DNA from 3 places in the Xenorhabdus bovienii SS-2004 genome. Region 2 is predicted to be linked to each of the others. Evidence: predicted binding sites of a transcription regulator. Region 2 holds the regulator's gene; each other region holds the start of a gene.
What was found. Region 2 encodes PurR, which represses purine synthesis genes. Its sites were predicted from a motif close to CANGCAAACGTTTGCNTG; they were not measured.
Positions count from the first base shown of each region.

Region 1: a site for PurR is predicted at 4,760-4,777, ahead of purE (5-(carboxyamino)imidazole ribonucleotide mutase). Genes of this name have one in related genera too.
Region 3: a site for PurR is predicted at 3,656-3,673, ahead of gcvT (glycine cleavage system aminomethyltransferase GcvT). Genes of this name have one in related genera too.

Region 1 covers NC_013892.1:3,045,388-3,052,586, forward strand. Annotated here, with positions in the region: gene uhpA (transcriptional regulator UhpA) at 19-648, shown strand; partial or broken gene XBJ1_RS13055 (transposase) at 739-993, opposite strand; gene sra (stationary-phase-induced ribosome-associated protein) at 1,449-1,685, shown strand; gene cysS (cysteine--tRNA ligase) at 1,835-3,217, opposite strand; gene ppiB (peptidylprolyl isomerase B) at 3,492-3,986, shown strand; gene lpxH (UDP-2,3-diacylglucosamine diphosphatase) at 3,998-4,720, shown strand; gene purE (5-(carboxyamino)imidazole ribonucleotide mutase) at 4,855-5,400, shown strand; gene purK (5-(carboxyamino)imidazole ribonucleotide synthase) at 5,397-6,464, shown strand; gene XBJ1_RS13085 (riboflavin synthase subunit alpha (fragment)) at 6,552-6,803, opposite strand; gene XBJ1_RS13095 (zinc-dependent alcohol dehydrogenase family protein) at 7,147-7,199, shown strand, end outside.
Region 2 covers NC_013892.1:2,464,911-2,472,109, reverse strand. Annotated here, with positions in the region: gene cfa (cyclopropane fatty acyl phospholipid synthase) at 1-578, opposite strand, end outside; gene punC (purine nucleoside transporter PunC) at 898-2,079, opposite strand; gene punR (DNA-binding transcriptional activator PunR) at 2,203-3,111, shown strand; gene purR (HTH-type transcriptional repressor PurR) at 3,115-4,140, opposite strand; gene sodB (superoxide dismutase [Fe]) at 4,615-5,193, opposite strand; gene XBJ1_RS10535 (Grx4 family monothiol glutaredoxin) at 5,560-5,943, shown strand; gene rnt (ribonuclease T) at 6,009-6,659, opposite strand; gene gloA (lactoylglutathione lyase) at 6,784-7,191, opposite strand.
Region 3 covers NC_013892.1:3,337,670-3,344,868, forward strand. Annotated here, with positions in the region: gene gcvP (aminomethyl-transferring glycine dehydrogenase) at 1-1,925, opposite strand, end outside; gene gcvH (glycine cleavage system protein GcvH) at 2,010-2,402, opposite strand; gene gcvT (glycine cleavage system aminomethyltransferase GcvT) at 2,454-3,551, opposite strand; gene ubiI (FAD-dependent 2-octaprenylphenol hydroxylase) at 3,923-5,155, opposite strand; gene ubiH (2-octaprenyl-6-methoxyphenyl hydroxylase) at 5,180-6,370, opposite strand; gene pepP (Xaa-Pro aminopeptidase) at 6,395-7,199, opposite strand, start outside.

The sequences.
Region 1 (7,199 bases), 580 kb from region 2:
ATCCGGTAATAAATAACAATGATTAAAGTAGCATTGGTCGATGATCATGTTGTGGTACGTTCTGGTTTCGCCCAATTAATGAGTTTAGAATCCGATATCGAAATCGTCGGCGAATTCAGTTCATGTGCTGAAGCCAGACATGGGCTGCCAGGCTCAGGAGCAACGGTTTGTATTCTTGATATTTCGATGCCAGATGAGAGCGGACTTTCATTGCTGCAAGATCTCCCTTCCGGTATTCACTGCATTATGCTCAGTGTTCATGATTCTGTCACTATGGTAGAAAATGCATTGAAAGCGGGGGCTCGTGGTTATCTCAGCAAACGCTGTAGTCCGGATGAGCTGCTTCAGGCAGTGCGTACGACGGCAAATAATGGCTGTTATCTCACGCCGGATATTGCGCTGAAACTGGCGTCATCAAAAAATAGTCAGACTTCATTAGATCACTTGACCAAGCGAGAGCGACAAGTGGGTGAAATGCTTGCCAGAGGCATGGATGTCAAGGTTGTAGCGGCCGAGTTGGGATTGAGTCATAAGACAGTGCATGTTCATCGCGCTAATGTGATGAGTAAATTGGGGGTAACAAATAACGTGGGTTTAGTGAATTATTTTACGACTAGTGATCTCGACCCTGTTCACCATTTTGTGTAAATGCCATTTCTTAGTAATGACCGTCAAGGCGGTTAAATTAGCCCAGTTAGCCCGCCAACTACGACTTATCTGGGGATAGCGGTGATCTCAGGTTTCACTGAACGCGTCCAAGGCTTGAAGCGCTGCGTCTTCTGTCGGAACCTGATAAATCGTTTTCAGATCGCGTGTGACCGCTTTGTTATCTTTCCCGGCCACGAACCGCAGATTATTACGGAGCATGTGGACAATAGACAACTGGATGCGCGTTTCTGAATAAACGGCATTTATTGCGTCCGGGAAACCTTTCAGCCCATCAACGCAAGCGATGAGGATATCATTCAGCCCGCGATTTTTAAGCTCTGTAAGCCGATCATTTCCCCGACCGCGACAGTGACATTGTTGTGCCCGGTATTGATGCCGTCGTCGCCAGTCTGACCAATGTAAAATCTGTTCGATTGTCTTTCCCGCTTTTTCCATCAGCTTTGACAGCAGCTTGCGCAGTTCCGCTACATTGAGCGGAATCCGGCCTACCGATGTTTTTTTTCTCCTACCCCCGCAATATCAATCATAACAATAATGCAGATAATTTATCGTATTATCTTAAACTCCAGAACAAATAAAATAGAAACCCCGGAAAATAAGAAATCAGAAATAAATACCACAACAATATTAAACTGGAAAAAATAATAGATTCATCCGGTTTTATTCTCAGGAAATGTGATACAAGCGATATCCTGATAAATAATCAACATTACAATGTGTGGCTTTTCTAACAAGTTGCTATACTGAGAAGCTCACGTACAACTGAAAAGGCGTTGATTATGTTAAGTAATAGAGCTGCAAGACGGTTGTTGGGTATGCCTCATAAATTGAGTAATTCCAAGCGTAAGGTAATAATTTCTCTTCTTAATCTCACTTCCAGTGATAGTAAACATCAAATCCCAGAACAACTGAGACATTCTTCTTTTGTCTGTATGAAAAAAGATGCTTATTCAGGAAAAATAACCTATCACCCAGGAAATACATTTTATCCTGAACATTTGAATACCAGTCGATAAAATTGCCTGCTTTTATTCTAAAAAATTTATTGCGGCAGAATTCATTATCACTAAAATGATTATCGTGATAAAAAAGCGCTAAAAACGAACCGCCCACTGATGGGGCGGTTTATAGTTATTTTATGAATCAGTAATCAATCAAAAATTGATTATTTGCGACGCCATGTCGTTCCCTGTGGGCCATCTTCCAACTCAATTCTCATCGCGTTCAACTGATCACGCGCAGCATCTGCCAACGCCCACTCTTTGTTTGTTCGGGCATCGTTACGCTGCTTGATTAATGCTTCGATTTGGGCAACGTCATCATCCACATGAGCCCCTCCTTGTAAGAACTGTTCAGGTTCCTGTTCCAACAGCCCCAGTATCCCCGCCAGTTTACGCAGTTCAGCAGCCAGGCCGTTCGCCGCTGCCAGATTTTCAGTTTTCAGGCAGTTGATCTCACGAGCTATGTCAAATAATACAGAATAGGCTTCCGGTGTGTTGAAATCATCGTTCATTGCTTCAGTGAAACGGGCTTCAAATGCTTCGCTACCCGTAGGCTGAGCCGATTTATCCGTGCCACGCAATGCAGTGTACAGGCGCTCAAGAGCGGTACGTGCCTGTTTCAGATTTTCTTCCGTATAGTTCAACTGGCTGCGATAGTGGCCGGACAGCAGGAAGTAGCGCACGGTTTCAGCATCGTAATATCCCAGTACATCTCGGATGGTAAAGAAGTTGCTCAATGACTTGGACATCTTTTCTTTATCGACCATTACCATGCCGGAATGCATCCAGTAATTCACGTAAGGGCCACCATGAGCACAGGTAGACTGTGCAATTTCATTTTCATGATGTGGAAACATCAGATCAGAACCACCGCCGTGAATATCAAAATGCTGACCCAGTTGTTTGCCGTTCATGGCAGAACACTCAATATGCCAGCCCGGACGACCAACACCCCACGGCGACTCCCAGCTAGGCTCACCCGGCTTAGACATTTTCCACAGCACAAAATCCATTGGGTTACGTTTCACATCAGCAATTTCGACTCGCGCTCCCGCCTGTAACTGCTCCAGATCCTGACGTGAAAGCAGACCATAATCAGGATTAGTATCAATGGAGAACATCACATCGCCGTTATCCGCAACATAAGCGTGTCCACGGTTGATCAGCTCTTCAGTGATCTGAATGATTTCAGATATATGCTGAGTGGCACGAGGCTCCGAGTCTGGACGCTGAATATTCAGCGCATCAAAATCGCTGTGCATCTCGGACAACATACGTGTGGTAAGTGCATCACAACTTTCATTATTTTCAGTGGCACGTTTGATGATTTTGTCATCCACGTCAGTGACATTACGGACATAGGTTAAATCATAGCCCAGATAGCGCAGGTAACGGGCAATGACATCAAATGCAACAAAAGTTCTACCGTGGCCGATATGACACAAATCATAAATCGTGATGCCACACACGTACATGCCCACTTTTCCTTCATGGATCGGCTTAAATTCTTCTTTTTGGCGACTGAGAGTATTGAAAATTTTTAGCATCGGTGGGTTTTCCGTAAAAAGTGACGTACGTGTAATAAAAACGAACGAATCTGCTGATTATAGACTTCTTTATCAGCGATATAAATAAACTAGAATATGAAAAGCCAGATGAGATATTTCACCTTGATATGAAACGCTTTGCAAGCGCCGCGAGCGACCTTGTTCACAGACGCTTGCAGAGTACTGACTCAAGATCACAGATATGATATAACAGCGGATGTTCCGAACACCCTAGAAAATAGGGTCAATCAAAACTATTATTAGGATTTCTATTATGGTGACTTTTCATACCAACTTTGGCGATGTTGTGATTAACACTTTCACTGATAAAGCGCCTGTAACTGTTGAAAACTTCTTGAATTACTGCCGTGAAGGTTTCTATGACAATACAATTTTCCACCGTGTTATCAATGGCTTCATGATTCAGGGTGGTGGTTTTGAACCCGGTATGAAGCAGAAAACGGTTAAATCACCTATCCAAAACGAAGCCAATAACGGCCTGAAAAACACCCGTGGCACTCTCGCAATGGCACGTACCAATGATCCACACTCTGCAACTGCCCAGTTCTTCATCAATGTTGTTGATAACGATTTTCTGAATTTCCGTTCAGAACGTCCAGACGGATGGGGTTACTGCGTATTTGCCGAAGTGGTAGAAGGTATGGATGTGGTTGATAAAATCAAGGGCGTTTCCACTGGCCGCAGCGGTATGCACCAAGATGTACCAAACGAAGATGTGATCGTTGAACGTGTCACTATCAGCGAGTAATTAATCGTTACATGTGTACGCTGTTTATTGCAGATCTTCATCTCAATGAGCAAGAACCGGCAATTACTGCCGGTTTTCTGCGTTTTTTGCGTGAAGATGTTATTTATGCCGAGAGTTTATATATCCTCGGTGATTTTTTTGATTACTGGATTGGCGATGATGACCCCAATTCCCTGCACAGTGAAATTGCCCAAGCACTCAACGAGCTGAAACAAAAAGGTATTTCCTGCTATTTCATTCATGGTAATCGTGATTTCCTGCTTGGCTCCCGATTTGCCAGAGAGAGCGGTCTGATCCTGTTGCCACAGGAAAAGGTGCTGGAATTATACGGTAAGCGTATTCTGATCCTGCATGGCGACACGCTGTGTACAGATGATACAGGTTACCAGCAGTATCGTAAGCGGGTACACACGCCGTGGATACAACGGCTGTTTTTACTTCTTCCTTTGTTTATCCGACTGAAAATCGCAGCCAAAATGCGTGCAGGAAGCCAATACGCCAACAGCCAGAAATCTGAATCGATCATGGACGTCAATCAACAGGCGGTGATTGAGCATTTTGAAAAGTATCAGGTTGATTGGATGATCCACGGCCATACTCACCGTCCTGCAATACATGATATTCAAATCACGGATAAAACCGTACATCGCGGTGTTCTGGGCGCATGGCATCATCAAGGTTCAATGTTCAAAGTGACGAAAACGTCGATTGAACTGATGTTTTTCCCCTTCTGATCCCTGTTGAGAATTTCTGTAAAAATCGATAAATCAAACAACGCAAACGTTTTCCTTGTACCATTCTCATGATATGATCCGCCTCCTCATATATATTCGTTCTGCTGGACACCCAATACAGGAGCATCTGAGTTATGACGGCCCGCCCTGATCCCGCAACCGCTATTTCTGCAACTTCAATGCAACACCACGCCAAAATCGCCATTGTCATGGGTTCAAAAAGTGACTGGGCGACAATGCAACATGCCGCTGATATTTTGACGTCACTCGATATTCCCTTTCACGTTGAGATCGTTTCGGCACACCGAACTCCGGATAAACTTTTTCATTTTGCCGAGAAAGCCAAAGAAAACGGTTATGACGTGATTATCGCAGGTGCAGGCGGGGCAGCGCATCTGCCAGGTATGCTGGCAGCCAAAACATTGGTTCCGGTCTTTGGTGTCCCTGTGCAAAGTGCTGCACTCAGCGGAGTCGATAGTCTCTACTCCATCGTACAGATGCCAAAAGGCATCCCCGTTGGTACGCTGGCTATCGGAAAAGCCGGGGCAGCAAATGCGGCGTTACTGGCAGCGCAAGTGCTGGCATTACATGATGGTATGCTGTTTCAGCGTTTGTCAGACTGGCGTTCAGCACAAACACAAGATGTTTTGAATAATCCTGATCCACGGGAGGACGCATGAAACCAGTCTGCGTATTGGGTAATGGTCAGTTGGGTCGGATGCTCCGTCAGGCAGGCGAGCCATTGGGGATCGCTGTCTATCCGATTGGGCTGGATGCCGAGCCTGAATCAGTACCATACCAAAGCAGCGTCATCACCGCAGAAATTGAACGCTGGCCCGAAACCGCATTAACCCGCGAACTCGCCCATCATAAGGCTTTCATCAACCGTGATATTTTTCCTCTGTTGGCGGATCGCCTGCCACAAAAACAGCTCATGGATAGTTTGGGTTTGGCAACGGCACCGTGGCGATTACTTTCCGACCCCAGCCAATGGCCGCAACTGTTTGCGGAGTTAGGTGATTTTGTTATCGTCAAGCGCCGTACCGGCGGCTACGATGGACGTGGTCAATGGCGCATTCGACCGGGTGATGAAGCGGAATTACCTGCCGAAATTTACGGTGAATGTATTGTGGAACAAGGCATTCCGTTTTCAGGCGAAGTTTCACTGGTTGGTGCCCGCAATGTGCAAGGCCAATCCGTGTTTTATACACTGACCCATAATCTGCATCAGGAAGGTATTCTACGCACCAGCGTTGCCTTACCAAATGCGGGTAATCAGTTGCAGCAACAGGCAGAGAAGATGCTGTCTGCCCTCATGGATCACCTGAATTATGTCGGTGTCATGGCGATGGAATGTTTTATTGTTGGCGATAACTTATTAATCAACGAACTGGCGCCCCGGGTACACAATAGCGGTCACTGGACACAAAATGGCGCTTCCATCAGCCAATTTGAACTGCATCTTCGTGCAATCCTTGATCTCCCGATGCCTCAGCCAGAAATAATGGCGCTATCGGTGATGGTTAATCTGATCGGTACGGAACTCAATCCAGAATGGCTCGGTTTGCCTCTGGTACATTTGCATTGGTATGAAAAGGAAGTCCGCCCAGTGCGCAAAGTTGGGCACCTAAACCTGACTCACGCAGACAAACACGCATTGCAAACAACGTTACAGGCGTTGATCCTTCTACTACCTGCGGAGTACCAAAGCGGTTTGGAATGGGCAAAAATTAAATTGAATTGATGAGTGGTATTTGACTTTATGAATTCAAGGAAGTGGTAATATTTGAAAATAACTTACCACTTCCTATTCTAGCTCCAGCAATTATTTTTATTTCTTCAATAACGTTCTGGATAGTGTATCTACAGTGGTTCTTGTCATTTGGTCGATTTCATTATTGAGGAGATCACCCGCTTTGATCTTGTTGAAATTGGTCATTCTTAATGTTTCTGGAATCAGGTTCAAGGCTACGGTTTTATTCTCTTCATCAATGCCATTAATAGTTAAACTACAACCATCAAGACCAATAAAACCTTTCAGGAAGAAATACTTAATATAGTTGATAAATATCGTTAACCGCATTTTCTTGTTCAGCCTTGGAAAATTGCTGATATATGACAGAACCACTTCCTAAGTACAAATTCCTGAAATCATCAGGGCTCGAAAAATCAATAGCTTCTTCAATTCTATAGCTTTTAAGTATTTGAAAAAAACAATATCTTGCGAGTCAGTCTTGCCAAATGCTGCCGCAAAAGATGGGGAGAAGTGGCGTGTTCTTCGCCTGCTGGACGGTAACGGAGAAACGATATCTTTATTCCAATTTTATTGTGAAAGAGACTACACTTTTTAATATTGATTGGTTTTTACTCATTAATGGAATTGGACTAACACGGCAAAAAACAAACAACCTGATGGGAGAGACCTTATGAAAGCACTTGTTTATCATGGCACAGGCAAAAAGCAGTGGGAAACAAAATC
Region 2 (7,199 bases):
ACGGATACACCATAGTTTTTTGCGGCATAGGCAGCCAGACCACCCCATCCACATCCGATATCCAATAGTGTCATACCTGAAGATAATTGTAGTTTTTCGCAAATCAGGCGGAGTTTACTGGTTTGGGCTTCTTCTAGTGTGTTTGAATCTTTCCAGTAACCACATGAGTACTGCATGTGAGGGTCGAGCATGCGAGTAAAAAGATCGTTACCTAAATCATAGTGTTCTTCCCCTACAACCCAGGCTCTTTTGGGTGATTGTAGGTTAAATATGCGAGCGGTAATGATTTTCAGAATATCCTTGGCATTTTTGGGAATGCGGTACTCCAGACCAGCTCGCAGTATTTTATGAAAGAATACATCCAAACGTTCACAATCCCACCAGCCATCCATATAGCTTTCACCCAGCCCAAGGGAGCCTTCTTTTAACACTCTTTTATAAAAATTTGGATTTTTGACATGTATATCGAAAGGGCGCTTGCCGTTGATCTCAATATCAGCTTCTTGAAGCAACTCACTGGCGATTCTATGCCACGGATCAGTAATTATTTTTTTATCTTCAATGCAAGATGAACTCATATACTCTCCAATATTTATACAAGGGAATTTTGAGGTATCTCTTTGTGGCTGATTACTTATTATGTTAAAACCAAAAAGGTTTTATTCGGAAATAATATAGAACATTAAGTAAAAACATATATACTCATTCATCCTGAAAGCAAACAGAGCTTCATTGCCCTTACAAGCCTCAAATTCCAAGTTTTTATAATAATGAACCTGTATGAGTATATGAGTGAAATAATATTTAAACAATCATCTAAAGGTCACATTTATGACGCAACCTTTAGATGAGAATGTTCTTAATTATTATTTTTTGGCGTGATTATTAAATTCATGTTTAATCTTTCTTGTCATATTTTTGCTTTTGCAACCAATACCCTATTGCCATCAGAGCAACAGTAGAAACCATCACTGTTGTGGTAGATAAAAGAGGGTTTTTCATGAATACAGAGACTATCAGGCTTGCGACAAAACAGAACCCTAATTGCAGGGCATTCTGCAATGCTGCTGCCTTCCCACTGTTTTTAGGGTAAACAGAGAGTGCATTTGCTACAGCAATAGGATAAGAAGCACCATTCATTGCTGCCATAAAGCAGAAAGGGATGAGAATAGCCATAAATGAAGGTTCATAGAATTGGGAAATTAAATAAATGATCACCATGCTGACGGCATAACCTGCCAGTAAGAATGGAAATACCGTCTCACTTTTGGTTTTTTCCAAAAGAATACGGCAACCATATCCACCGACCATAAATGCCAGAGTCTGAGGAATATAACTCAAGCCGATATCTGTAGGATCATAACCCATATCGGCCAGAATTGTTGGTGAGCCAGTTAGCCAAGCAAAAAAACCAGCACTGCAAGCAGCATAAATTAGTACATTTCCACTGAATATTGGGGATTTCAATAAGGTAAAGAAAGAAACTCCCTTTTTATCAGAGTCGGTATCGATAGCTTTGTGTTTATTGGTCAGGAAAAATGTGGGTATCAGCAGTAAAAGTGTTACAGCCATCAAGACAAGGAAAATGATTTTCCAGCCAACGTGTGACAATAGCCATGCACCGACCAAAGGAGCGAGTGCAGGGGAAAGGGCAACCAGAGGCATTATCATGGCAAAAACACGTTTAGTACGTTCAGGATCATACCGATCGACAACTAAAGCCTGCCAGCAAACTGCCGCAGAGCAGACTCCAACCGCTTGAAGAAATCTCAATACAAGCAGTTGAGTGGAATCAGTTATCCAGAGCATACCTAGACAGCTAATGGAAAACAGAGATAAGCCGATAATAAGAACAGGCTTTCTTCCTAATCGGTCAGACAGTTGCCCCCATAACAACTGAGCAAAGGCAAAACCGCCAAGAAAAATGCTGAGACTCGCACTGATAGCACTTTCTGATGTATTTAACTCTGTTTTCATTACTCCAAAAGCAGGTAGATACATATCAATAGCCAAATAGCCGAGCATACTCAGGCCAGCGAGATAAAACATGAATGAAATGGAATTTTTATTTGTTGTCATTGTGTTAATAACTTGGTGTGGTAATTGATAAGAAGATACAAGGCTTATTCTATATGGCATGATTTTTACTTGTGAAACGGTAATATTTGCATCATGTTATGAAAAAAATTGAAAGGAATAAATATGTGGTCTGAATACTCGCTGGAAGTTGTTGATGCTGTAGCCAGAACAGGAAGTTTCAGTGCAGCTGCATCAGAACTTCATCGTGTCCCTTCTGCTATCAGCTATACGGTAAAACAACTCGAAGAATGGTTGGCTGTACCTTTATTTGAGCGTCGTCACCGTGATGTAGAATTAACGGAAGCGGGAGGTATTTTTGTTAAAGAAGCTCGTTCTGTTATCAAAAAAATGCATCACACTCGCCATCAATGTCAGCAGGTGGCTAATGGTTGGAGAGGGCAGTTCAGCATTGCCGTTGATCAAGTTGTAAAACCTGAACGAACGCTCCAACTTATTCTGGATTTTTACCGGCATTTTCCAGATATTGAGTTGCTTATCTATCCTGAAGTTTTTAATGGTGTGTGGGATGCACTGGTAGATGGACGGGTTGATGTCGCCATTGGTGCCACCCGCGCTTCTCCGGTCGGAGAACGATACAGTTTCAGGGATATGGGGTTTATGCCGTGGTTATGCGTTGCTAGCCCTGCACATGAACTGGTTTCGATAGCAGAAAAATTGCATGACGACCAGATGCGAGCTTATTCCAGTTTATGCCTGGAAGATACTTCTCGCAGCCTGCCCAAGCGTGATACATGGGCTTTGGATAATCAACGGCGATTGATTGTGCCTGATTGGGATATTGGGTTGGCTTGCCTGATGGATGGTCTATGTGTAGGAATGGTGCCCAAGCATCGTGCATTACCACTTATCCGCCGCGGAAAATTGATCGCACTTGAGCTTGAACAACCATTGCCTGATAGCCCATGTTGCTTGGCATGGTCGCAAAAAAGCCATTCACCAGCATTAAGCTGGTTGCTTGATTATCTTGGAGATAGTGAAACACTTAATGCTGAATGGTTGCAGGAGGACTGATCGTCAACGGCGATAATCGATGAAAGGCCCATCTGTAACAGATCGACGCTCAACAAGACGCGGATGCACTTCGATAGTTTGTACATTTTCACGTTTATTGATGATCCTGTCCAGTAACATCGAGAAGGCCATCTGTCCCAAGCGTTCTTTGGGCTGGTGGATGGTTGTCAGCGCTGGCGTGAAGTAGCGTGCATTGCGAATATTGTCATAACCAATGATGGAAATATCTTGAGGGACACGTAAACCTAGCTCATCGGCTGCACAGATTGCACCCATTGCCATCACATCGCCACCACAGAAAACGGCTGTGGGGCGATGTTTCTGATTCAGGATCTGATACATAGCTTGATAGCCAGATTCAGGCTCAAAATCGCCCTGCACAATCCATTCATTCCGAATGTCAATATTTGCCTCTTTCAGTGCCTTGAGAAAACCTTGATGACGCCCGCCACCTGTATTTCTTGCTAATGGTCCAGGAATGGAAGCAATATCACGGTGACCGCGTTCAATAAGATAGCGGCCGGCCAAATAACCACCATGGAAAGCGTTATCGATAATCGCATCGGTGAAATCTCCTCTAGATTCACCCCAGTCCATGACCACCATGGGAATATTGCGATAATCTTCTAGCATACCCAAAAGTTGTTCAGGATATTCTGAACACATTACCAGTAAACCATCCACACGCTTTTGAGCGAGCATTGCGAGATAAGCTTTCTGCTTGTCGAGATTGTTGTGAGAATTGCACAAAATCAACGTATAGCCTTTGCTATAGCAACTATTTTCAACGGATTCTATGATTTCGGCAAAATAAGGTGCCTCACTTGAAGTTGCCAGTAATCCGATGGATTTGGTGTGGTTAACCTTCAAACTACGAGCAACGGCGCTGGGAGAATAGTTTAATTCTTTTATGGCAGCCCAAACTGCGATTTTTGTATCTTCGGCGACGAAACGGGTTTTATTGATAACATGGGATACGGTTGTGGTCGAAACACCAGCGCGTTTAGCCACATCTTTAATCGTTGCCATGATAAAAAAGACTCCTGACCTTATGGTCTAAATTTATAGATCTTTGTTAATCGTTTGCCAGTATATTTATATAGGATGAAGGCTGGCAATAATTTAGCGGTAAACCTTGAATTTTGTCTGATCTAGCTCAAAAGTGAAAGCAATAATCGATGCTATAAAGTATATGCACTAAATGTCAAATGATGCTTTTTATGTAATAGGGTGAATAACCATTTAAAGTTTATGGTATTGCGGGGCCTTAGTTTTCACATTGAGGGTTTTATGGATATAGATTTGAAGTTGGGATTATTGACTGCCAGTAGCGCATTAGTAATGATTGTTACTCTAGCAAGTCTTTGCCTGGTCTAGAAAAAATTGAAGGGCAGCGTCGCCTGCTTTTGTTTTAAGGGTAAACTTTCGCTATCCAAGACTTATGGAATTGGGAAAGTCTACCCTTGCTATTTCAAACTGGCTTGAGCGTTTATCTCAGAAAACTTAAGCCAGATTTTCTTCAACAAATTTCCAGTTGACCAGAGCCCAGAAATGCTCCAGATATTGAGGGCGCGCATTACGGTAATCGATGTAATATGCGTGTTCCCAAACATCAACTGTCAGTACAGGTTTATCTTTACCAGTCAATGGAGTTGCGGCATTGGAAGTATTGACGATAGCCACGCTACCATCAGCTTTCTTGACCAGCCATGTCCAACCCGAACCAAAATTTTTCAGTGCAGCATCAGTAAACTGCTGTTTGAACTCAGTAAAAGAGCCGAAAGCACTGTTAATAGCGTCTGCAACTTTTCCAGTTGGTTCACCACCCCCGTTTGGTGACAGGCTATTCCAGTAGAAAGTGTGATTCCAGACTTGTGCTGCGTTATTGAAGATGCCGCCTTCGGATGTTTTGATGATTTCTTCCAGTGATTTTCCGGCAAATTCGGTATCTTTAACCAGATTGTTCAGGTTCACAACGTAGGCGTTATGATGTTTGCCGTAATGATATTCCAGAGTTTCGGCTGAAATGTGTGGTTCCAGGGCATTTTTGGCATAAGGTAATGCTGGTAATTCAAAAGACATTGCATGCTCCTTTTTAATATCGGGTTTTTGGCTCTACAAGCCATGGTTAACAAGGTGACAACCATGGGCAGAGCAAATTCAAGCTTATTATCATGTTGCTATTTTGATAATTATCTTAACAACTTTTCAGCTAAATAACAGGGAAAAAGATACGACTTAACTGCGATTTGGAGTGGAACTGAACTGTAGTACTGATTGTAAACGATCACAGGGGATGAAAGCATCACATAGCCATCTATAGCAGATTGCAACATAAAAGTTACATAAGAAAGTTCGCGGTAGAAAATTCGCGGTAGAAAGTGGTATTCTGAATCAATCTTTTCTGATGCTGATAAACAGCGCTTGTGGTTTAAGGAAGTAAAAATGATGAGTATTGAGAAAAACGAACGCCCGGTTGAAGAAACAACGACTATTGGAAAAATAGAACGCCAGATCAAAGAAAATCCAATCTTGCTGTACATGAAAGGTTCCCCAAAGCTGCCAAACTGTGGTTTCTCTGCTCAGGCGGTTCAGGCGCTGTCTGCCTGTGGTGAACGTTTTGCTTACGTAGATATCCTGCAAAATCCTGATATCCGTGCAGAATTGCCTAAATATGCAAACTGGCCGACATTTCCTCAGCTTTGGGTAGATGGTGAGTTGGTAGGTGGTTGTGACATTCTCATTGAAATGTATCAGAGTGGTGAATTACAAGCGTTGATCAAAGATACTGCTGACAAGTACCGTGAACAGGCAGGCTGCGATAGCGAATAATTTATCATTTTGGTGAATAATGGTTAAAGCCCCATACATCTTCAGTAGGTATGGGGCTTGATTTATCAGGATTCGTTATTTGGGGAAGGTAATGGCCAGCCGCCTAGTCGTTTCCAGCGGTTAACGAGTTCACAGAACAGCAGGGCAGTCCGGTCTGTATCATACAGCGCGCTATGAGCCTGATTGCTGTCAAATGGTATTTCCGCTGTGATACAGGCTTTGGCCAGGATTGTTTGGCCGAGCACCAAACCACTCAGAGCTGCGGTATCAAAAGTGGCGAAAGGGTGAAATGGGTTACGTTTCAAACCAGAACGCTCTGCTGCTGCCATGACAAAGTTGTGATCAAAACTGGCATTATGGGCGACTATAATCGCGCGGTTGCAATTATTGTCTTTCATACCTTTGCGGATCATTTTGAAAATGGCATGTAATGCGGTGTATTCACTGACTGCTCCCCGCAATGGATTGGTCGGATCAATCCCTGTGAATGCCAGCGCTGCTGGGTCAAGGTTAGCGCCTTCAAAGGGGTCAATATGAAAATGCAGTGTGTCAGCTGGCATCAGCCAACCCTCTTCATCCATCTTTAAAGTAATTGCTGCGATTTCAAGTAAAGCATCTGTCTGTGCATTAAAACCACCGGTTTCTACATCAATGACAACAGGATAGTAGCCACGAAAACGTCCACTTAGCATGTTTTGATCTTTTTTATTAGACATCTGATTCAGTTCTTAACTTCATGATAGTGGATATTATGACAAAATTTGGCATGTATTGCAGAAGTAATGCCTATCCAATTTAGAAATGAAGGGCATGGGGAATGCCCTTTGCATGTAGAAATAGTTAATTTCCTAATGCACTACTGCCGCTTTGGTTTTCGATTAATTCGATTTTATAGCCATCGGGATCTTCAACAAACGCGATGACTGTTGTTCCGCCTTTGACAGGTCCAGCCTCGCGAGTCACATTTCCACCAGAGAGCTTGATGCGCTCACAAGTTGCCGCAACATCGTCCACACCCAAGGCAATATGCCCAAATGCGGTTCCCATTTCGTAGCTTTCAACATCCCAATTATAGGTTAACTCAATGACTGCACCTTGGCTTTCATCGGTATAACCGACAAAAGCGAGGGAATATTTATACTCTGGATTTTCGCTGGTGCGAAGTAGACGCATACCCATCACTTGAGTATAGAAATCAATCGAGCGCTGCATGTTGCCAACACGGATCATGGTATGGAGTAAACGCATAATTACCT
Region 3 (7,199 bases), 870 kb from region 2:
TGTTTTTCCGCTTTTTCGTGTAAATCTGTCAGATCGATATTACCTTCTTTGTCACAATTCACCACCACCACGGTCATACCCGCCATATGCGCGGAAGCAGGGTTTGTGCCGTGAGCAGAGCTTGGAATCAAGCAGACATGGCGATGTTGTTCTCCACGACTGGCGTAATAACGACGAATGGCGAGTAAGCCAGCATATTCTCCCTGAGCACCGGAGTTTGGCTGCATACAAACTGCGTCGTAGCCAGTCAGCAATACCAGCCAATGAGAGAGTTGGCTGATCAGTTGGTGATAACCCTGCGCCTGCTCTGGTGGACAGAAAGGGTGCATATCCGTGAATTCAGGCCATGTGATCGGCATAATTTCAGCCGCCGCATTCAGTTTCATGGTACATGAGCCCAGCGGGATCATCGCCTGATTCAATGCCAGATCTTTACGCTCCAGACTGTGCATGTAGCGCATCATGTCAGTTTCGCTGTGATAACGGCGGAAGTTGTCATGCATCAAGATGTCATCATTGCGCAACATTGAAACCGGAATAGATTGGCTGCCTGCCGCCATTTCGTTATCAAGCGTATCAATATCCAATATAGCATCAGAGCCAGTCAGAACCTGGAACAGTGTTTGCAAGTCGTCGCGGCTGGTTTTTTCACTCAATGCCACACCAATCGCACCAAGAATATCAGTACGCAGGTTAATTTGGGCTTTCTCCGCCCGAACCAGTACCTGTGTTTTATCTGCAACTTCAACGGTCAGCGTATCAAACCATGTTTTGTGACGCAGTGTGATGCCCGCTTTTTGCAGGCCGGTGGCCAGAATGTCGGTCAATCGGTGAATACGGCCAGCGATTCTCTTCAAGCCTTCAGCACCGTGGTAAACCGCGTACATGCCAGCAATATTAGCCAGCAGAACTTGCGAGGTACAAATATTGGAATTCGCTTTTTCGCGACGAATATGCTGTTCACGGGTCTGCATAGCCATCCGCAGAGCCCGGTTACCCGCAGCGTCACGGGAAACGCCAATAATGCGACCCGGCATGGAACGCTTGAATTCATCACGGCAGGCAAAGAATGCAGCATGTGGGCCACCGTATCCCATCGGGACACCAAAACGCTGTGCTGCACCAAATACCATGTCAGCACCTTGTTTGCCCGGTGCAGTCAGCATGACCAGTGCCATAAAATCCGCCGCTACACTGACAATAATTTTTTTCTCTTTCAGCTTCGTAATCAGAGCACTGTAGTCATGAACTTCGCCTGTTGTACCAACCTGTTGTAGCAGGACACCGAAGACACCTTCCAGTTCCAGCACTTTTTCGGCTTTATCAACAATGACTTCAAATCCAAAGGTTTCTGCACGGGTACGAACAACGTCCAGCGTCTGTGGATGAATATCATCCGCCACAAAGAAGCGCTCTGCGCCTTTCAACTTACTGACCCGTTTTGCCATCGCCATAGCTTCAGCCGCCGCCGTGGCTTCATCCAGTAATGAGGCAGAAGCAAGATCCAATCCGGTGAGATCAATAGTAACTTGCTGAAAGTTCAGTAAGGCTTCAAGACGGCCTTGGGAAACTTCTGGCTGATACGGGGTATATGCCGTGTACCAGCCAGGATTTTCCAGCAAATTACGCAGAATAACCGGAGGAAGTACCGATGGCGCATATCCCATACCGATATAAGATTGATAACGTCTGTTCTGGCCAGCCATCACTTTCAGTTCAGCCAGCGCCTGTTGTTCTGTCGCACCTTCGCCTACAGCAGGTGGCTCTGACAATGCGATATCACGAGGAACGATTTTATTCGTCAGATCGTCAAGAGAATTTGCACCAACTGTCGCCAGCATCTCTTTTTGCTGTTCAGCAGAAGAACCAATGTGGCGACGAGTGAATTCACCTTGATTTTCAAGTTGGATTAGTGTCTGGGTCATTGATGATAATTTCCTGAAACTAGCTAAAAACGGCACACATAAAAAACGCCCCATTCACAACGTGATATGGGGCGATAGTAAGTATTATTCTTCTTCTGCCAAAAGTGACTGATAACCTTCCGCATCAAGCAGATGGGTGAGTTCACTCTCGTCAGAGATCTTAAGGCGGAACAGCCAACCCTCGTTATAAGGCTCACTGTTGACTAATTCAGGAGAACCTTCCAACTCTGAATTAACCGCGGTGACTTCACCACTCAAAGGGGCATAAATATCAGAAGCTGCTTTGACTGATTCTACAACAGCACAGTCATTACCATTATTTACAACTACACCGACTTCGGGCAAATCAACGAATACCATATCACCCAAGAGTTCCTGAGCGTGCTCGGTAATACCTACAGTGTATTCACCGTTTCCTTCCGCACGAACCCATTCGTGTGATGAGGTATATTTTAATTCTGCTGGTACATGACTCATCGTTGCCATCTCCTTGTTTTTAATTCATTAATAAAAATGTTACGACCCAAATTACTCTACGAGCGATTTGCCCATCCGTACAAAACCCGGTTTAACCACCTGAACAAGCATTTCACGGTTACGGATCTGAACAATCGCCTGTTCTCCAATTCCCTGAGGAACTCGTGCAAGAGCAATGCTGAACCCCAAAGTTGGAGAGAATGTTCCGCTGGTAATGACGCCAGAACGCATTTCACCCGCTTTATCAGTGAAGTGGACTGTTAAACCACCACGCAATACGCCCTTTTCGCGCATAATTAAGCCAACCAGTTGTTCTGTACCTACTTCACGCTGTCTTTCCAGCGCTTCACGGCCAATGAATTGGCGATCTTCCGGTTTCCACGCAATCGTCCACCCCATATTGGCAGCTAAAGGCGAAATGGTTTCATCCATTTCCTGACCGTAAAGGTTCATACCCGCTTCAAGGCGTAGTGTATCCCGTGCACCCAATCCAGCGGGTTTAACGCCTGCTGCTAACAATTTCTGCCAAAAATCAGCAGCCTGTTCTTTCGGTAACGCAATTTCATAACCTGCTTCGCCGGTATAACCGGTCGTCGCGATAAATAAATCACCAGACTGGACGCCGAAGAAAGGTTTCATACCTGCCACGGCCTGTTTTTGTTCATCATTCAGCAGGGATTGTGCTTTAGACTGCGCATTCGGGCCTTGAACCGCGATTAGTGCTAAATCATCACGCACCGTAATTTCGACGGGGTAATTCGTGGCATGCTGTTGAATCCAAGCTAAGTCTTTGTCACGGGTCGCAGAATTTACAACCATGCGATAGAAATCATCAGTGAAGAAATAGACTATCAGGTCATCAATAACACCACCGGAGACATTCAACATGCCGGTATAAAGTGCCTTGCCCTGTTCGGTCAGTTTGGTGATGTCATTTGCCAGAAGATAGCGGAGAAAATCACGGCAACCTGTGCCATGCAGATCCACAATGGTCATGTGGGAAACATCGAACATACCAGCATCAGTACGCACCGTGTGATGCTCGTCGATTTGTGAACCGTATTGAAGGGGCATCATCCAGCCATGAAAATCTACCATGCGCGCTCCGCATGCCAGATGTTGATCATATAGTGGGGTGTGTTTTGACATTATTTCCCTCTTTCCATTCTTGACATGAAAATGTTTTTGACCTGAAAAACATACGGCGTATTAACCGACAGAGGTTGGATCATGAATCAAAAAAAGCGGTTAATGACGCAAACGATACCTTGGTTTAGAAGTTATCACTGAAAATAGAAATGAACCATAAAATAAATTAGCAGCATTACAGTAATAACCTGAAAAAACACTTACTATCATGCAGAATTTTTATCTAATTTATTGCGTGAAGGCGCTCAAAATTTTTAATGAAATACAGAATACGTTCTTTTTTTATTAGAAAAAGACTAAAGTGTGAAGTAAATCAACTGAACACACTTCAGTCCTACATGAGGAAAACTAATCTTAAATGAGAAGCGGAATTAGATTTTTTCAACCGAAGAGGTTTGAGAAATCAGCCAATCAGGGAGATCATTTAGCCCCATGGCATGACGAAGCAATTGCGATTTTACTCCCGGTAAGTGATCAGCGAACGTTAATCCAATATCACGCAATAGCTTTTTAGCCGGATGATTGCCATCAAATAGCTGACGGAACCCTTGCATACCTGCCAGCATCACCGCTGCACTGTGCTTGCGGCGGCGCTCGAAACGCCCCAGATAGAGATACTGACCGATGTCTTTCCCCTGGCGGTGCAGGCGGCTCAGTTCTCCAATCAACTCTGCCACATCCATAAATCCCAAATTAACGCCTTGTCCCGCCAAAGGATGAATAGTATGTGCAGCATCCCCCAGCAGGGCTAACCGATGGGCTGCAAAGTTACGGGCATAACGCCCCATCAATGGAATGGCCTGGCGTTCACTGACTAATTCACACAGACCAAGCTGCATATCAAATGTAACGCCCAATTGCCGATTAAATAATACAGCGTCGATTACCTTGCGCTGTTGCGCAGCTTCAGCAGGCAGTGACCAGACGATCGAGCATAAATGGGGATCAGACAATGGCAGGAAAGCCAGAATCCCATCACCATGAAAGACCTGACGCGCAACAGCCTGATGAGGTTCTTCGGTACGAATCGTGGCGACCAGCGCATGGTGCTCATAATCCCAAAAGGTCAGTGGAATATCCGCATGTTGGCGCAGCCATGAATTCGCACCATCAGCACCAACAACCAGCCGTGAAGTCAGCATTCGCTCATCGGACAGAGTAATGAAAGCTTCGTTTTCTCCCCACGCGACATTTTTGAGAGATGCGGGGGTAAAAATCGTCACATCAGGCAAATTTTCTGCCTGCTGCCAAAGTGCCTGCCGGATCACATGGTTTTCGATGATGTGTCCAAGATGTGTCAGACCATTTTCTGTCGCATCGAATTTAATGCGACCAAAACTATCTTGATCCCGGACGTCCATCCCCAGATAAGCACTGGCTCGCATCGCAGTAATGTGCTGCCAGACACCAAGATGAGTTAATAACCGTTCACTGGCTGCATTGATAGCAGAAACACGCAGCGCATGTTCATCGTTAGCATGAAACGTGCCTGTCGGTGGATGCTCTTCTACAATCGCGATGCGCAAACCGCTACCCTGCAAACCACAGGCCAGCGCAAGGCCAACCATACCGCCCCCTGCGATCACCACATCAAATGATTGCATGTTTTTCTTTCCTCTTAATCTGCCTTATTCTGCCGATGAATGATGGGCAACCCAACCCAGTGTCTGATGGGCAAATAAGTCCCGCAACGGGGACAACGTTTCCATCGTCATCAGGCCAAGGTTACGTCCTATCTTCAAAGGGAAATAGTCATTGGCGAATATTCTAACCAACCCATCCGTGATACCAATCGTCGTTTCACGATCAGTATGGCGTTGCTGCTGGTAACGAGCCAAAACATCATAAGCACCAATATCTTGCCCTGAATCTGCCGCCGCTGAAATGACTCGTGCCAGTGTCATAACATCACGCATTCCTAAGTTAAAACCCTGCCCGGCAATCGGATGTAACGTTTGGGACGCATTGCCTACCAACGCCAGACGATGACTGATCTGCTGGCTGGCCGTAAATAAAGCCAGTGGATAACTATGTCGTTGACCCGTTTCCAGCATCTTGCCCAAACGCCAGCCAAAGGCTTTTTGCAATTGTTGAAGAAATTCCTCATTGCTCCAGCCGTTGATTTCCGTCTGTTTTTCCAGCGGGTGGCACCATACCAAAGCGCTGCGGCCTTCAGACATGGGCAATAATGCCAGCGGGCCATGTTCGGTAAAACGTTCAAATGCCTGTCCCTGAGGATGTTCAGACGTCAGGACATTGGCAATCATGGCAACCTGACCGTAAGTTTGCTGCTGCCACGGGATATTGCACGCTTTCGCCACGGCAGAATGGCTTCCGTCGGCAGCAACCAACAACTCTCCCGTGATCTTTTCGCCATTGTCCAGCTTGACCACAACCGAAGTATCCAGACGTTCAACGGAATTCACTTTAGCCGGACAGTGAAGTTTGACATTAGGTGCCTGTCTTAACAGATTAAACAGACGAATCCCGGCATCGTGCAATTCAATGACATTACCCAATGCCGGAATAGCATAGTCATCGGCTCGAATGTTAACGAAACCACTATGGCCTCGATCGCTGACATGAACGTGGGTAATTGGGGTGGCACAATCTTTCAGCACAGGCCAGACACCGATTTGGCTCAGGCGCTGGCATGTGCCATAAGCCAAGGCAATAGCTCTTGCATCAAAACCCTGATGTTCTTGTGTTGGTTCTGTCGATTCAATCAAAGAGACCTGTACCTGCCCCCGACTTAAGGAAGAAATAGCCAGCGCCAATGTTGCACCAGCCATTCCTCCCCCCACAATAATCACGTTCATTATGATTTCCTGATTACAGTAATTTTAATTCTGTTTCGCCTGTGCCATCAGTGCTTCAATTTCATCCGGATCTTTCACGACATGCTCGGTCAAATTCTCATTGCCCGCTTCCGTAATCACAATATCATCTTCAATGCGGATGCCAATACCACGGTATTCCGGTGGTACATCAGCATCCGGCGCGATATAAAGCCCTGGTTCAACAGTCAGCACCATGCCGGGTTCCAGAATGCGATCGCGATCTATGCCATAATGCCCGACATCGTGCACATCCAACCCCAGCCAATGACTTAAACCATGCATGAAAAATTGACGATAAGCATTGGTCTCGATCAATTGTTCTACTTCGCCATGCATAATTCCCAATTTGACCAGCCCTTCAACCATAATGCGCACCACATGTTCCGTCACTTTGCGGATACTGGTACCCGGCCTGTACAGTTCAAAAGAGACATTGATAGATTGCAGCACGATGTCATAAATTTCTCGCTGGGGACGGGTGAATTTGCCGTTAACCGGAAATGTTCGCGTAATGTCGCCGGCATATCCTTCATATTCACAGCCCGCATCGATCAATACCAAATCGCCCTCTTTCATGCGGCGCTCGTTTTCTGTGTAATGCAGAATACAGGCGTTTTCTCCTGCACCAACGATGGTGTTATAAGCAGGATAACGTGCGCCTTGACGAGTAAATTCATGATGGATTTCAGCCTCAAGCTGATATTCAAACATGCCTGGGCGACAATTCTGCATGGCTCTCGTATGAGCCTTCGCACTGATGTCGCCTGCCTTGCGCATGATGTCCAGTTCGGCTGCCGATTTGAACAGT